Regions from separate parts of the Marinobacter sp. MMG032 genome, predicted to be linked through region 1. Evidence: predicted binding sites of a transcription regulator. Region 1 holds the regulator's gene; each other region holds the start of a gene.

Evidence for each region. The regulator sigma-54, encoded in region 1, starts transcription at its own class of promoters, with help from an activator protein. The targets are predictions, from matches to a motif close to ANTGGCATNNANNTTGCTNT.
Region 2: glnK (P-II family nitrogen regulator) is a predicted target of sigma-54. The motif match lies at 1,506-1,525, and genes of this name have one in related genera.
Region 3: ABNF92_RS00045 (PEP-CTERM sorting domain-containing protein) is a predicted target of sigma-54. The motif match lies at 2,200-2,219, and genes of this name have one in related genera.
Region 4: flgA (flagellar basal body P-ring formation chaperone FlgA) is a predicted target of sigma-54. The motif match lies at 1,753-1,772, and genes of this name have one in related genera.

The regions. Positions count from the first base shown of each region.
Region 1 is NZ_CP157802.1:3,684,820-3,689,028, forward strand. It holds gene rapZ (RNase adapter RapZ) at 1-211, opposite strand, end outside; gene ptsN (PTS IIA-like nitrogen regulatory protein PtsN) at 240-710, opposite strand; gene hpf (ribosome hibernation promoting factor) at 798-1,106, opposite strand; gene ABNF92_RS16975 (RNA polymerase factor sigma-54) at 1,207-2,727, opposite strand; gene lptB (LPS export ABC transporter ATP-binding protein) at 2,885-3,610, opposite strand; gene lptA (lipopolysaccharide transport periplasmic protein LptA) at 3,588-4,154, opposite strand; gene lptC (LPS export ABC transporter periplasmic protein LptC) at 4,138-4,209, opposite strand, start outside.
Region 2 is NZ_CP157802.1:1,795,726-1,799,934, forward strand. It holds gene ABNF92_RS08310 (YifB family Mg chelatase-like AAA ATPase) at 1-935, opposite strand, end outside; gene ABNF92_RS08315 (accessory factor UbiK family protein) at 999-1,253, opposite strand; gene glnK (P-II family nitrogen regulator) at 1,635-1,973, shown strand; gene ABNF92_RS08325 (ammonium transporter) at 2,048-3,331, shown strand; gene speE (polyamine aminopropyltransferase) at 3,398-4,209, opposite strand, start outside.
Region 3 is NZ_CP157802.1:9,893-14,101, forward strand. It holds gene ABNF92_RS00040 (exosortase/archaeosortase family protein) at 1-1,130, opposite strand, end outside; gene ABNF92_RS00045 (PEP-CTERM sorting domain-containing protein) at 1,246-2,049, opposite strand; cyclic di-GMP riboswitch class I at 2,088-2,170, opposite strand; gene ABNF92_RS00050 (tetratricopeptide repeat protein) at 2,365-4,209, opposite strand, start outside.
Region 4 is NZ_CP157802.1:359,259-363,467, reverse strand. It holds gene ABNF92_RS01690 (flagellar protein FlgN) at 1-400, opposite strand, end outside; gene flgM (flagellar biosynthesis anti-sigma factor FlgM) at 408-734, opposite strand; gene flgA (flagellar basal body P-ring formation chaperone FlgA) at 911-1,612, opposite strand; gene ABNF92_RS01675 (chemotaxis protein CheV) at 1,801-2,730, shown strand; gene ABNF92_RS01670 (protein-glutamate O-methyltransferase CheR) at 2,768-3,595, shown strand; gene ABNF92_RS01665 (MFS transporter) at 3,598-4,209, shown strand, end outside.

The sequences.
Region 1 (4,209 bases):
TGGCGAGCTCGCCGGAAAGGTTGCGCGCATCAATGCTGACCGCCATCTTGCCGAGCCGGCCGGGCTTGGTCTGGCTCGCTGCTTCCCGGGTGAGAGGAAAGAGCAAGCCAATGGGAAGATTGTCGATGCAGTAGAACCCGAGGTCCTCCAGCACATGAAGCGCGGTACTTTTACCCGAACCGGACCTGCCACTGACGATAATCAGCTTCATGACCAAATCACCTCCACTGCAATGAAAATCAGCCGCCTGAGGCGGTCATGCGCTGGTACAGCGTGCCGGCGTCCTCACATTGCCGGAGGCGATCACAGAACGACCGCTCATTGAACTTCTCTGCCAGTTGGCTGAGCAGCTCCAGGTGTTCGCTGGTTGCCTCTTTCGGGACGATCAGGGCAAAAATCAGATCCACCGGCTGATTGTCGATGGCATCGAATTCAACGCTTTCTTCGAGCGTCATCAGCACGCCCACCACGTGATCAAGGCCCTCCAGGCGACAGTGGGGAATGGCGATCCCCTGGCCAATGCCGGTACTGCCCAGGCGCTCACGGGAAATGAGGTTGTTGAAGAGCTGGGTCTCGCTGAGCGTGTTGTCCTGGTGGTTTATTTGCTCGGCAATAAACTCCAGGGCCCGTTTCTTGCTGGACGCAGGTACCCTGCAGAGGGTGAGCTCCGGAACAAGAATAGTGTCTATGGTCAGGGATGTGTCGCTCATGGATCGACTGCGTTTCCGTTAAAAAAAAGGCTGCGACACGTTGTTCATGTCGCAGCTCGATTAGATGACTTGCATGAAAACAGCCAGTTAGCGAGAGCCGTTTCCGTGCATCCGGTCTACATTCTTTTCCTTGTGCTTGAGGATCTGGCGGTCCAGTTTATCGATCAGGGCATCGATGGCTGCGTACATGTCCTCGTTTTCTGCCTTTGCGTGAATCTCACCACCAACCACGTGCAACGTGGCTTCCGCAATCTGGCGCACCTTTTCCACTTCCAGGGTCACCTGGCAGTTACTGATGTGGTCGAAGTGACGCTCGAGCTTTTCGAACTTCTCTGAAACGTAATCTTTCAGTGCGGGAGTCAGTTCTACGTGATGGCCTGAAATATTGAGTTGCATAGGCGTCTCCTGTTGTCATCGTGCCGGCTCCCGGGAGCCGGTCTGGGTGCTGGCGCAGTGTGCGCCGGCGAATAAGGTGTTGCGTCCCGCACCGGGGTATTCAGACCAGCCGCTTGCGCTCGTTGGACGGCGGAATGTGCATGGCCTCCCGGTACTTGGCAACGGTGCGTCGCGCAACCTTGATTCCCTGTTCCCCTAGCATGGCTGCAATTTTACTGTCGCTCAACGGCTTTTTGGGGGTTTCCGCAGCAATGAGCTTCTTGATCATCGCCCGGATGGCCGTGGAGGAGCATTCGCCACCCTCGTCAGTGCTGACGTGGCTGGAGAAGAAATATTTCAACTCGAAAATGCCCCTTGGGGTATGCATGTATTTCTGGGTGGTTACCCGTGAAATCGTCGATTCATGCATTTCTACCGCCTGGGCGATGTCTGAAAGAATCAGCGGCTTCATGGCTTCCTCGCCGTGATCCAGGAATCCCTGCTGGTGTTCGACAATACGGGTCGCCACTTTCAACAGGGTCTCATTGCGGCTCTGCAGGCTCTTGATAAACCACTTGGCCTCCTGCAACTGATCACGCAGGTAGGTGTTGTCGGCACTGCTGTCCGCACGCCTTATAAGTGAAGCATAGCTGGCATTCACCCGAATGCGCGGGGCAATTTCCGGATTCAGCTCAACACGCCAGCGGCCATTGTGCTTGCGAACGATAACGTCCGGAATAACGTAGTCGGGTTCGGCGCGATCAATCACGTCGCCCGGCCGCGGGTTAAGGCCGGTGATCAATGCCAGGACTTCCCGCAACTGATCTTCTTTCAGACGGCTGCGCCGCAGCAACTGGGCGTAGTCACGGTTGCCCAGCAGATTGATGTAGTGGGTAATCACCAGTCGCGCCTGGGCCAGCCAGGGCGTCTCGGGTGGTAGCTGGTTGAGCTGGATCAGCAGGCATTCCTGCAGATCCCGGGCAAACACCCCTGGCGGATCAAAGTGCTGGAGGCGGTGCAAGACGGCTTCCACTTCATCCAGTTCCAGAGGGTCTTCCTCGTTCTCATCCAGCAGTCCGGCGTGGATTTCTTCCAGGGGGCTGGTGAGATAGCCGCGCTCATCCACAGCGTCCATCAGGGCATGGGCAATGGCCTGGTCCCGTTCACTCAGCGGGGTCAGATTGAGCTGCCATTCCAGGTGATCCTGAAGTGTTTCGGTGGGCGAGTTGCGGGTCTCGAAATCGTGATCGTTCTCGTCGTCGTTGCGGGCGGCCGGCGCGGGCGCGGACTGGTAGATGTCGTCCCAGGCGGTGTCTACTGGCAGGTCATCCGGAATGTTGTCCGGAATGTCGTTCTCGGAGGACCAGTCCGGACCGTTCTCTGATTCGTCCCAGTCGCTCGAAGGTTCCGGCGCGGACTCGGCCGCGGATTCTTTATCGTTAGTCTCGCGCTCGTCGTTCTCGGCGGTTGCGTCAGCCTGATCATCGTCCTCGGATGTCTCCAGCATGGGGTTGGATTCCAGTGCCTGCTGGATTTCCTGTTGGAGGTCGAGGGTGGAGAGCTGGAGAAGCCGGATCGCCTGTTGCAGCTGGGGCGTCATGGTCAGGCTCTGACCCAGCTTTAACTGTAAGGAGGCTTTCATAACCATGGTTCAGGATCCGTCACTCATCAGCGCTTTGTGTCATAAGTCGTGAAAAATTCTATATATGCCGGTTACTTGCCGTCGTTTTATTTTACCCTAGCAAGTTCTTTGCCGAGTTTACTTGCTACAGGTCATCAAAACAATGAGCCTTTCGGTGTCACAGCCTGAATTCATCGCCCAGGTAGACTTCCTTGACTTGCTGGTTGGCCAAAATCGCATCGGCATTGCCGGAGGCGATGATGTGGCCTCCGGAGACAATGTAGGCGTTCTCGCAGATGTCCAGGGTCTCTCGCACGTTATGATCGGTAATCAGAACGCCAATACCCTTGTCACGCAGATGCCGGATGATGTGCTTGATGTCGCTTACGGATATCGGGTCGACACCGGCGAAGGGTTCATCCAGAAGTATGAAGGCCGGTTCCATGGCCAGCGCCCGGGCAATTTCCACCCGTCGCCGTTCCCCTCCCGACAGGGCCATGCCAACGCTGTCCCGGATATGGGTTATGTGGAATTCTTCCAGCAACTCCTCGAGCTTTTTCTCTCGATCCGCTTTGCCCAGCCCCCGACGGGTTTCGAGGATCGCCATGATGTTGTCGCGTACCGACAACTTGCGGAACACCGAGGCTTCCTGGGGCAGGTAACCGATGCCTTGCTGGGCGCGTCCGTGCATCGGCAGTGGCGTAATATCCCGGCTGTCGATGGTGATACGGCCACGATCGGCAGGGACCAGCCCGACGATCATGTAGAAGCAGGTGGTTTTCCCGGCGCCGTTGGGGCCAAGCAGTCCCACTATCTCCCCACTGCGAATTTCCAGGGAAACGTCGATCACCACTTTTTTCTGCTTGTAACTCTTTGCCAGGTTACTGGCTCTCAGAACTGCCATCGGTTTCCTGTCTGTCAGTGCGTCTGTCGGCGCTGCGTGGCTGAATCACCATCTCTACCCGGCCGCTGCCTTCGCCCGTGTCGGCGCCGCCTTCAGCGGTCACTACCCGGCCGGCGGTATCATAATGAATGACGTCGCCGCGGAACAGGTTGCCATTCTGCTCGATGACTGCTTCGCGTTCAAAGGTCAGCCGACTGTCGGTGGCTGACCAGGTAATGTTCAGGGCGCGTGCGTCGGTTTCTCCTTCGCCCTCTCGCGCCGGCTGCCGATATCTGGCCGGGGTGCCGGAGGCTTCGATCCGGCTCAGCCCGTCCTCGGAGCGATAGAGGACTACCCGGTCCGCGTTCAGCCGGGTGTTGCCCTGCTCAAGTTCTACATCCCCGGTGTAGGTGGCAATGCCCTGACTGTCGTCGAGGCGTGCATTGTCTGCGGTAACCTTGATGGGGGTGTCGGAATCAAGGTCGAAAGCGGCCGCCGGGCCGGTCATCGCGGCTGTCAGCAGGGCAACCAGCAGGCGCCGGTATCGGTTAGTTTCCGGTTTCATAGCGTCCTTCCACCTGGGAGTTCAGTTCCAGAATCCGCTCGTCTATCCACGCTTT
Region 2 (4,209 bases), 1.9 Mb from region 1:
CGACGCTCGAATTCTGGCAACTCGTCGAGAAACAGTACGCCCCGATGCGCGAGGGAGATTTCACCAGGCCTGGGGCTGCTTCCACCGCCCACCAGAGCGACGGCCGATGCGGTGTGGTGAGGTGATCGGAACGGCGGCTCCCGCCAGCCCCCGGAACGAATCGGAAGCCCGGCCACCGAATGGACGCTGGCCACTTCCATGGCCGCTGCATCCTCCAGCCCCGGAAGAATGCCGGGCAACCGACTGGCGAGCATACTCTTGCCGGTTCCCGGTGGACCGAAGAACAGAAGATTGTGGTTGCCAGCCGCAGCGACCTCCAGAGCCCTTCGGGGTACCCGCTGGCCACGCACATCCGACAGATCCGGCACCTCACCCTGAGTGGCCGGCGCCTGTTCCAGCGAGGATCGCGGCACTGGCACCAGGCGGGCGCGGCCACTCAAATGCTCGCACACCGCCAGCAGGTGGCCGGCCGCCAGAACGTCACCCTGGCTGGCCAGGGCCGCCTCCTCGGCATTGCCATGCGGAACCAGCAAACTCCGCTGATCTTGCCGGGCCGCCAGCACAGCCGGCAATACACCCTTGAGCGGCCTCAATGCACCATCAAGGGACAATTCGCCCAGAAATTCACAATCGGAAAGACTCTCCACCGGGATCTGTCCCGAGGCTGCCAGAATGCCCAGAGCGATGGGCAAATCGAACCGACCTCCCTCCTTGGGAAGATCGGCAGGCGCAAGATTAATGGTGATTCTGCGGGCAGGAAACTCGAAGCCGGCGTTCAGGAGAGCGCTCCGAACGCGCTCCTTGCTTTCTCGGACACCGGTTTCCGGCAGGCCCACGATCGAGAGCGCCGGCAGACCGCCGGAAAGATGGACCTCGACGGTAACGGCCGGCGCTGACACGCCAATTGAGGCGCGGGAATGAACGATAGCAAGCATGACAACCTTCCATGGTAATGAGCGGAACTGCTGGCCCGGCGTCCTGCCGGGCGTGTCCGTGGTTTACTGTTTTGGCAGGGAATTTTCCAGTTCGGCCACCCGCTTCTCGAGCGCGTCCACCTTTTCACGGGTCTTCAGCAAGACGGCCTGCTGGGCATCGAATTCCTCTCGTGTCACCAGCTCAAGGCGGGACAGTACGGCCATCACAGTCGCCCGGGCCTGGGTTTCAAAATCTTCCCGTGCAGCGCGGGCCATGTCGGGTACGAACTGGCCAAACTGGCCCTGCAGCTGAGCAAAAATATCCTGTGGACCTTTCACACATCACCTCACGAATCACTGAAATGTCCGGCTTCGACTAAAAGACAGGGCCTGTTGCCGGTCTGCGGGAGTGTATCACATCGCAGCCCCTGCCATACTGTAGGTTGCGGACCCTATAATGGGGGCTGCCCGGCCAGAGAGCCCGCTCCAATTTGGCTCACTGGTCAGCTGCCCGCTCTATTTTGGTGCACAAGTTTGCGCCATTCTGGTACGCGGATATCATATATAATTGTTTTTATTGTAATTTTTTGCGTTGGCATACCCGATGCTAAAGCTCTCGTACGCAATCCGCACAATTGGTGTGCGAGGTGGCAGCATCCCGAACTCAACAATCGGCCGACGGGCCCTCACTGTTGGGACGGCTTTACCAAGGAGAAAGCAATGAAACTTGTGACAGCGATCATCAAGCCTTTCAAGTTGGATGATGTCCGTGAGGCACTATCCGAGATTGGCGTACAAGGCGTAACCGTCACTGAAGTCAAAGGCTTCGGTCGGCAAAAAGGCCACACAGAACTCTATCGTGGCGCGGAATATGTAGTGGACTTCCTGCCCAAAGTGAAGGTGGAAGTTGCCATTGGCGACAACCTGCTGGACCAGGTCATCGAGTCCATCACCAAGGCAGCCAACACCGGCAAGATCGGCGACGGCAAGATCTTTGTGACTGAACTGGCTCAAGCCATCCGGATCCGGACTGGCGAAACCGGCGAAGAAGCGGTCTGAACCAGCTCTGAAAATTCGAACAGCCAACGCAAAAAATTTTTATAACCTGAAAAGCCTCGTGCGGAGGGCTTCATATGGAAAGCAATCTAAATCACATTTTTGAACTCCAGTATGCGCTGGATACCTTTTACTTCCTGATTTGCGGTGCTCTGGTCATGTGGATGGCCGCTGGCTTTGCCATGCTGGAAGCCGGCCTGGTGCGTGCCAAGAACACCACCGAAATCCTGACCAAGAACGTGGCCCTGTTTGCGGTCGCCTGTACCATGTACCTGATCGTTGGTTACGACATCATGTACGACGGTGGTATCTTCCTGAGCGGCGTCACAACTGTGGCCGAGATGGACGACGCAGCCATTGCCGGTGTCATTGCAGCCTCTACCGAAGCTGGTTTCAGCGACATGGGTGAGTACAGCGGCGCTTCCGACTTCTTCTTCCAGGTTGTCTTCGTTGCGACTGCCATGTCCATCGTTTCCGGTGCCGTGGCCGAGCGCATGAAGCTCTGGGCCTTCCTGGCTTTTGCCGTCGTTATGTGTGGTTTCATCTACCCGATGCAGGGTTCCTGGACCTGGAACGGCGACGCAGTATTCGGCATGTACGAGCTGAGCTACAGTGACTACGCCGGTTCCGGTATCGTTCACATGGCCGGTGCAGCAGCAGCCCTCGCTGGCGTACTCCTCCTGGGTGCCCGTAAAGGCAAGTACGGCGCCAAAGGCGAAATCCGCGCCTTCCCGGGTGCCAACCTGCCCCTGGCAACGCTTGGTACCTTCATCCTGTGGATGGGCTGGTTCGGCTTTAACGGCGGCTCTACCCTGAAGCTGGGTGGCATCGGTGTTGCCAATGAAGTGGCCAACGTGTTCCTGAACACCAACGCGGCTGCAGCCGGTGGCCTGATTGCTGCCCTGATCGTAGCTCGCCTGATGTTCGGCAAGGCCGATCTGACCATGGCTCTGAACGGCGCCCTGGCTGGCCTGGTTGCCGTCACTGCCGAGCCGGCGGACCCGTCTCCCCTGCTCGCCACCATCATTGGCGCCATCGGCGGCACCCTGGTTGTGTTCTCCATCGTGACCATGGACAAGCTGCGCATTGACGATCCGGTCGGTGCCATCTCTGTGCACGGCGTGGTTGGTATCTGGGGTATCTTCGCGGTTCTCCTGTCCGACGCAGACGCTACCTTCATGGGTCAGCTGGTCGGCATGCTCACCATCTTCGTCTGGGTATTCGTTACCAGCCTGATCGTCTGGAGCATCCTGAAAGCCGTCATGGGCATTCGGGTCAGCGAAGAAGACGAGTACGAAGGTGTGGATCTGTCCGAGTGCGGCATGGAAGCCTATCCGGAGTTTGTCAGCGGCAAGCAGTAAACCCTGACACGAAGCACGAAAAAAGGGGCGCCATCTGGCGCCCCTTTTTTTGTTTGCAGACCTTACTCAGGCTTCTTGCGGTCGAACCTCATCTTCCAGTGCGTCCACCATGAACTGAGGCATTGCCAACGCACCCCGATGCACGCCGGCATTGTAATAGCGGGTGACGAATGGCCGATTGTTGGCATCTTCCTCACGGAAGTATTTGACCGGGTTCTCCTTGCTGGCCATGGTGCAACTCCACCAGCCGGTCGGATAGACCGGCTGCGGGAATGGCAAGGTCTGCACGTGCTCGAATCCCGCTTTTCGCATGTCCTCGTGAATGCCTTTGATGATGCTGTGGGTGTGCAGCAGCGGTGATTCACTCTGCTGGACAATGATGCCACCTTCACGCAGCGCCAGCATGGCATCGCGGTAGAAATCCAGGGCAAACAGGCCTTCGGCGGGACCGACCGGGTCGGTGCTGTCGATGATGATCAGGTCGACACTGTTCGGCTCAATGTCCCGCATCCACTGGATGCCATCCCCGAAGAAGAAATTGGCGCGCGGATCACTGTTCGCTTCGCACAGCTCCGGGAAATACTTCTCTGACATACGGGTGACGCGCTCGTCGATTTCCACCTGCCAGGCTTCTTCGACGCCCGGATGTTTGAGCACCTCTTTCAGGGTGCCGCAGTCACCGCCGCCGACAATGACCACCTTTCTGGGATCCCGATGAGTGAACAGGGCCGGATGGGTCATCATCTCGTGATACAGGAAATTATCGCGGGTGGTCAGCATCACGCAGCCATCCAGAACCATCAGGTTACCGAAGGTCTCGGTCTCGTAGATTTCCAGTTTCTGGAACGGTGTCTGCTCCTCATGCAGCTTCCTTTTCA
Region 3 (4,209 bases), 550 kb from region 1:
AGCTTATCATCTGCTGTGGTTTTCTGACTTTGCGCGAGAGAAACCGAGGTATTGCCGGCTTTGAGGATTTTCTGGTCGAGATATGAAGGCAGGCTGATTGGCAAGGGCAGGTCATTGCTCTCTCCACGTGCCTGAAAGCCATCGAGTTCCAGAGTCCAGGCGGGCTGTTGTCCGGCGCTTGTTTGTGCAAGTGTAAGTGCCACGGGGCCGAGTAGCATGGCAATGATGAGTGCCGGAATGCCAGCTTTGGCAATGTTTAGCCTGATAGCTGTGGGCTGCTGGTTGGCCTTGCTTCTCTTGCGAACGGGTGAGAAATACAGAGCCGGCAGAATGAAAGCCCCGAAAACGATCCAGCCCATGGTTTCGTGGTCGGTGAGCAGGTCGCTCTGCATGTTGGTCTCATAGGCGACAAAAACCAGAATTGTGATGCGTACCCAGTTCGCGACCAGGCCGATCAGCATGGCGACGACGACGGTGATTAACCAGCCTTTCCAGCGGTAATCATTGAGAATGGAGGTCATCATGGCCAGAAGGATGGAAATGGCAAAATAACGAATGCCGGAACAGCCATCGGCAATCAGGAGTCGGCCGTAGGGCAGGGTTATGCTGTTTCCCTCAATCAGTGCTGTCATCCCGAACAATCGAACCCAGCTGCCTACAACAGCGCTGGCAAGCGATACCAGCGGCGGAACCAGGTCTGCCCAGAAAGGCAGTGAGAGTGAAAGAAGGGCAACATAAGGCAGAAAGCTGAGCGCCCTATGAAAGCCCAGCAGCGTCCATGCAACGGCCATTACGCCTGCCGGCAGAACCAGATAGGCGAGGGTGTCAATGCGGACCAGCTCGAGCAGGAGCCACACGAGAGTAACTCCGATGAGCGCGATGCCACCGAGCAGGAGGTATGGTTTTTGGATTACGCCGCTCGTGCTGCTGGCGGGCCTGGGCGGATGAATCACTAGCAGGCCCAAGAAAATGACGGCGGTGGCAAGGCCATGAGCCAGCACCTGCTCGAACTCAAGCCAAACGGTGGCGAGCCTGAACCAGGTTGGAAAGAAAAGTACGACGGCAACAGCCGAAACAACCAGAAAGGGTAGGGAATAGGGGAGGTTGTCGAATGTCTTCCTTAACATCATTTTTCCGCCGGACTACTTGGTCTTTGGAAGAATAACGTGATTGCTATTCCGGTAAAAGACAAATCAAAGCACGAAAAAAGCCAGCCGAAGCTGGCTTTTTCGCGACCTGTCGAAATCAGGCTTTCTGACGACGACGGGCTGCACCGAGGCCGGCAAGGCCGAGGCCGAGAAGGGCCAAAGTACCAGGCTCAGGTACGGCAGTTACAGACTCCATAAGAAATACAAAATCGTCGAAATCGCCGTCATAATCTGGATTGTTGGCGTTTAAGTCCTCAAATGCCATTATGTATTCGCCGGTTCCCAGCGGGGAGTAGTCAGTGCCTCCATTAATATCAAACCCAAGGCTTCCGTCACCTCGGTACGCTACCATGTGATCAGTCCCGTCGCTGTTCTTGGAAACCTCCGAGAAGAAGGTGCCGTCGCCGGAGTCAAGGTAGAAACCAAATCTGTTACTACTGAAGGTTGCTGACTCACCCAAGAGACCACCGCTGAACTGATACAATCCATCATTGAACTCGCCAGGCGTATCGTTAACTACGACTTCAAAGTTATTGGAAAAAGGAGGACATGAAGCTTCCGCCGTACCGCAGCTTCCACCCACGGGGCCGACGAATGGCACGTAAGCTGAGGCCTCGAATATACGAAGTCTGTTACTTGTGTCCGCAATATCGTAAATGCCAAAACTTGCGATGTTTTCGAAGTCTGCTGACTCAAACAACAGGCGAGCAACTGAACCATTTGACGCATTTATTTCCCATTGCTCATCCGGGGTGTGTTGAGCATTATTAACGTCGTAAAAGTTCCCATCACTCAGTGCGTCAAGTTGTGACTGGAGTGAATTTCCCTGAATTGCGGTCGCTGCAGCTCCGCAGGAGATGCTGCCCATTATAATCGCACTAGCAAGATGTTTTAATTTCATCGGTGTTCTCCGGTTGTTTAGCTAAAATCCGTATTTTGCTTTGCAACCAGGCTGTCTCTTATTTTTCTCGAGATCCTTGGCTTTCCGTCCCATTCTCGCGAATGGTTTGGCTCCCGACCGGGGAATGCATACCCGATCCTGTGATGTGTTCAAGCGAGATCTATGCCAACGATGTAAGGTTTTGATAAAGCAAAGAAAAAATAATTCTGCACATGCAGGGTGTAAAAAATTCCGACAACAGAATCACAAAGGCCGGAACGACTGCTCGTTCCGGCCTTTGTGATTTCCAGGATCTCGTTGCAATGTGAGAGTCTTTTACATTGCCCCTTTGACCGTTTCCAGATGCGACTGGATGTCTGCGTTATCCGGTGCAAGGGACAGTGCCTTTTCTATCACGGCGAGGGCGTCTTGGTGATTACCTTGCAGGTGAAGAATCCACCCATAGGTGTCTAGCACAGCGGCGTTATTGGGTGCAAGCTCGCGAGCTTGGCTGGCGTACTCTAGAGCTCGGGTTGTGTCATCCTCTCTCAACAACCAGGCGAGGTTGTTGAGTGCCGCAACATTGTTGGGCTGCTGCGCCAGAACTTGTTCATAGTGGGTGGCGGCTACAATCTCCTGATTGTTGGCCATCAGCCAGTCGGCTCTGGCCATATGCGCTGCCACACTGTCTGGCTCAGCCTCGAGCCAATCTTTGGTTAGCCCGTTGATGGACTCGGGATTTTCCATGCTGGCCAGTTTGATCAATGGCGGTATAAGGCGGGTATTACCGGAGGTTTCCCATTGTTCGCGCAGGTAGTTATGGGCAGCGGTTGTTCCTTGGGTGTCACTTAATACAGAGGCCCTAGAAAGAACAATAGCTGGCTGATTGCCAAACGTCTCCTCTAAGGCGTCCAATGCCGTGAGAGCTTCCTCGTATTTCTCTTCTCTTTGTGCAATGCCGGCTGGCATTAATGCGTATCCGAGGTTCTCCGGCTCCAATGCAATGGCCTCGGCAGCTTTGGCCCGGGCGGTTGCATAATCCCCGGAGCGCAATGCGGCCTGAGCCTCTGCCTGAAGGAGCTGCGCGGTTGCTCTGCGGACAGTCACAGACTCGCTGTTCTGCCAACCCTCAAGCAGGGAGCGAGCTGACTGGAGATCGCCTTCGCGGATGTTGACAAGTGCAGCGAGGGTGTCCGCATTCTGGGCAAGTTCCGGGTTTTCCTCACCGATTCCGACCAGCCATTGTTCCAGTTCTGCGAGGGAGTGGTTCTGAGCGTAGATCTGGCCGGCTTGCTGGAGGGGCTGGATAGCGTCTGGTGTGATCCTGGCAGCATTCAATAGCTGTGTAATGGCCTTGTCGTTTTCACCGTTTTGCGTATAGAGCATGGCAAGGGCGATTTTGGGGGCCTGCAATTGCGGGTCTTCGCTCACCAGGGTTTCTAGGCGTTGGGTCGCTTCAGCGGGGTTACCCATCCTGGCATCGGCCATGCTGGCCAGAAGCACCGCCCTTGGTTGATCACCGTAGCCATTTAACAGGGAATCCCGGATTTCTTCGGCCTCTTTAGTTTCACCTTGCTGAATCAGCAGGTTGAGGTAGGTGCCGGTGGTGTTCCACTCTGCGGGGTTCGCGGTAAACGCCATTCGCAACTGCCCTAACGCCTGTTCGGGCTGGTTTTTTCGGATATGGTGCTGGGCAAGGGCGAGTCGCAGGCGAACCCGTTCCGGTTGGTTACTGATCGCCTTGCTGAGGCTCGCCACGCCTGCTTCCTCATGCTCAGGGAGGCTCAGGGCGAGAATGCCGTGCATTGCTAACAAGTCATTGTCGTTTGGCCTTGCTTTGATTGCCCGGTCCAGATCCCGAAGTGCCTGCTCCCGGTCGCCCGTGTCGATCTGCGCCATGGTGGCCGCGCGGATAAACTGGGTGGGTGTTGTTTCCGGATCAAGGTTTTCTGTCAGCAGGCGGGTACCTTCCTCCAGATCGCCTGTTCCTGCAGTCAGGGCGCCCAGCATAAGAGCCACTTGCTCGTTATCCGGGTCAAGCTTGAGCATGTCTCTCAGTGTGGCTTTTGCTTCCTCAATGTTGCCATCCTTGATTGCAGCGATTACCGCATCGCCCTGTTCCTGCGCGCCTGTATCCAGGTTTTCCGCGAGTATTCTGTTGTAAACCTGTGCCTCGGTGAT
Region 4 (4,209 bases), 900 kb from region 1:
GACCGGTGGCGCCACGGAAGATGTCGGTAAGCCGGGACAGGCGTTTTTGCAGATGGCTGATCACCCGACCGTTGGTCTGGTTCAGCGTCTGACAGGCCCGGAGTTTCTGATCCGCTTCCTGCCAGAGCTGGAACAGCTCAGAAAAGCCGGCGCTACGGATAAAACGGGAAGGCTCGCCACTTTCCGGGCGGTATCCCATCTGGACCAATGTCCGGATTTTCTGTTTGGCGCGTTCGCGAACGGCACCCAGAAGCTCGTTTTTCTCTTTGGTCAGAGTTTCCAGCTGGCGGAGGTCCGAACTGGCAAGGCATGTCTTTTCTTTGTCGAGAATGTCAGCCAGCGTCTCTAGCTGACTGACATCCTGAGAAAGAAGGGTCTCCAGATCATCGATTGCGGCCATGGTTTACTCACCCGAAAATGCTTTCATCCATCTCAAGCATTTTCTGGGCCAGTTTCTCGGCGTCAATCTTGTAGGTTCCGTTCTCCAGGGCGGAGCGGATCTGTTCGATGCGGTCGTCATCCATTTCCGGATAATCGCCCAGCTTCTGTTCAAGTTGTTTGAGATTCTTGGCCTGATTACTCAGGCTGACGTTCTCGCCACGGGCACCCTGGGCCTGGGTTTTCGCCTGTTCGTTGGTCGCCGGCTGGGTGTTCTGGGTGCCTGCGCTCTTATCGGCCGTGGTTCTCTGGGTGTTGACCTGGCCGGGGCCAATTCCATTTAAGTCAACTGACATATCTGTACCTGCTTGCCTGTCGCGCCACGTGAATGCAGCGCTTACTCGAGTTTATGTCTTCTTAACGGCGGCGCCGCGAAAACCTTTAGTAATTTTCAGTAGTTTTTTCGTCTGTTTTTTTCTACCGGGTTTCCGGCAGGGATTTGCCGCACCGGCAAGCTCATGCCGAGCCGGCCTTACATCGGGATTTCGACATGTCCCGGCGCAACAACGCTGGCCTTGATCGTGCGGGAGGATCGCAGATTCTCAACCAGAACCTGTTCGCCAATCCCTGCGCTGGCAAGCGCCTTCCCGCGAGAACGCACTGAGAATCCGCCCGTTTTGGCGGTGATGATAACATGGTCGCCCCGTTCCACGGCATTTGGCGCAGAGAGCATATCCGGCGTAACGAGCGAGCCTGCGTTGACCGACCGCCGTACTTCCATGCCAATGGCCTGTTGCGCATCGGTAATGACGCCGCGCCGGGAGGCATTGATTTCAACGGACTGCTTGGTCAGGAGGCCTTCGGTTACCCGTTCTCCCCGTGTCAGCGGTCTTGCCGCCACAAGGGCCGGCCCGTGGATGGAAACGGAAGCCGTCACAAACATCCGCCAGGGCCTTGATCCTGCGCAGGCCACCTGCATTGAAGGGCTGGTGCTTTTCCAGGGATCTCCACTGAATTCGACACTTAAGGGCTTCTCGCATTCCGCGAGTGCAAGTCGGTCGTCGATGGAGCCCGGTTCAAAGGATACCGTATAGCCTTCTGCAGCCTGTTCTGTGGCGAAGCCGTCAAGAAATTCCAGGGTCGCCTGGCGAATCTGTTCAGCGGTTGTGTCAGCCAGCAGCGGGGCGCTCAAGCAAGACATTAGCAGTATCAGAACGAATTTCGTGGTGCGCATACGTAGCAGTTTGTCCTATGCTGTCAACAACAAGGCAGAAAAGCCCGAATCAGGCTAAGGATTCGATGGCAGTGGCCGTTAAACGGGCTAATCCGCCGCTGATATGACGGTTTTCCGTCAATCACGCTATTATTCAGTGACCAGCAAGATATATGCCGTTGTAATTCCGGCAGGCCAGGAGAATCGAAATGGCAGGGGTATTGGACAGTGTTAACCAGCGAACCCAGTTGGTGGGGCAGAATCGCCTGGAGCTCCTTCTTTTCCGCTTAAGGGGGAGGCAGATCTATGGGATCAACGTCTTCAAGGTGAAAGAAGTACTGCAGTGTCCGAAACTGTCGTCACTGCCAAACAGTCGGCCTGTTGTTCGTGGCGTCGCCCACAGCCGCGGTGAGACCATCCCCATCATTGACCTGAGCATGGCCATTGGCTTGCCCGGCATTCCTCAGGAAGAGCTGGCTACCAGCTTTGTCATCATTACCGAGTACAATCGCAAGACACAGGGTTTCCTGGTCACCGGCGTCGACCGGATCATGAACATGAACTGGGAGGACATTCTGCCTCCGCCCAAGGGGGCAGGGCGCGATGTGTACCTTACCGCTGTCACCAAGATTGATGATAAGCTGGTCGAAATCATTGATGTAGAGAAGATTCTTGCAGAAGTTTCTCCGCTTGGTGAGGATGTCACCGAGGCGGTTCTGAGCAAGAGTGCCGAGCGCGTCCCGGGGCATCTCCCGGTGCTGGTCGTGGACGACTCCTCAGTGGCCCGCCGGCAGATCGAGCGCTGCCTGACTGCCATCGGGATGGAAGTCATCACAAAGAACGACGGCAAGCAGGCGTTCGAATACCTGAAGGAGGTGACTTCTGACGGTTCAAAGGCGCGGGATCATTTCTCTTTGATTATCTCCGATGTCGAGATGCCGGAAATGGATGGTTATACCCTGGTCACCAAGGTGAAAGGTGACCCGGCCCTTGCAGACATGTTTGTCATGCTCCACACCTCCCTCAGTGGTGTGTTCAATCAGGCGATGGTGAAGAAGGTCGGGGCCGACGACTTTATGGCAAAGTTCAGTCCGGACGAGCTGGCGGAGCGGGTAATGGAGATCATCGACCAGGGTTGATGGCGCCGCTCGAAGATTCACTCAGAACAGAGATCCAATGAAAGCGGAAATAACGCCACAGGAATATGAAGCCTTCAAATCGTTCCTGCAGGATGCCTGTGGGATTTTACTCGGCGAGAACAAACAGTACCTGGTAAAAAGCAGGCTGCGCAGGATTCTCGAAGAGAACAGTCTGAATACCCTGGGTGAACTCCTTGATCGCCTCAAGCGTCCCGGGCGGGGCGGCCTGAAGGAGGTGGTCATCGATGCGATGACCACCAATGAAACCCTGTGGTTCCGCGACAATCACCCTTTCCGGATTCTCCAGGAAAAACTGCTTCCCGAGTTCGCTGAGCGCAAAACCGCCCAACCCCTTCGTATCTGGTCGGCGGCCTGCTCAACAGGTCAGGAACCCTACTCCATCGCCATGATCGTGGAAGAATTCCGGCGTGCGAGGCCCGGGAAGCTTCGCGACGTGAAAATCACGGCCACGGATATCTCCAAAAGCGTTCTGGAAGTCGCCCGCAAGGGTGAATACGAGATGATCGCCATTGGCCGGGGCCTGTCACCGGAGCGACAAAAGCAGTTCTTCACCCCGTCCCTGAATGGCGGCTGGCAAATCAAGCCGCAAATCCGGAGTATGGTGGAGTTCAAGGAATTGAACCTGCTTGAGCGCTACATGCTCGGCAAGTTCGACATCGTGATGTGCCGGAATGTTTTGATCTATTTTTCCGCAGATCTCAAGAAGGACATCCTTACCCGGATGCACGCCACCCTGAATCCCGGCGGCTACCTTGTTCTGGGTGCCTCCGAATCGCTGAACGGTTTGCCTCACCTCTACGAGATGGTGCAGTGCCATCCCGGAATCATCTACAGGAAAAAGTAGCCATGCCCCTTAATGTCTGGGTCCTGGTTGCTGCCCAGGCGCTCGCCATGTGCACCGCGCCTTTTATTGTGTTTATCGGCAGCATCCAGGGACGATTGCTGGCTCCAGCGCCTGAATATGCAACGCTGCCCGTCGGTCTGGTGGTGGTCGGTACTGTACTGGCCATCAAACCGGCAACCTGGTTGATGGAACGCATGGGGCGCAAGCGCGTGATGCTGCTCGGTGCGGTCATGGGCATCCTCGCCGGTTTTCTCGGAGCGTTGGCCTCCTGGTCCGGTCTTTTTTCACTACTGTGTCTGGCGGCTGTGGTTGGTGGTACCGGCCTTGCGGTCGTTCACCAATACCGGTTTGCCGCCATGGAATCCGTGGCACCGGGTATGGCCGGCTCTGCCGCCGCCCGTGTGCTGCTGGGTGGTCTGGTCGCGGCCTGGCTCGGGCCCGAAGTGGCAGGGCTGGGAAGCGGCGCAGCCGAGCGGTATCCGTTTCTGATCAGCTGGGTTGGGCTCGCCGTGGTTCAGGCCGCAGCCCTGTTGATTCTTGGTGCTGGCTACCGGGCCGGTGCTGAGCGAGTACAGGAAACGCGGCCTGGCGGAGGGCGTCCCTTGCGGGAAATT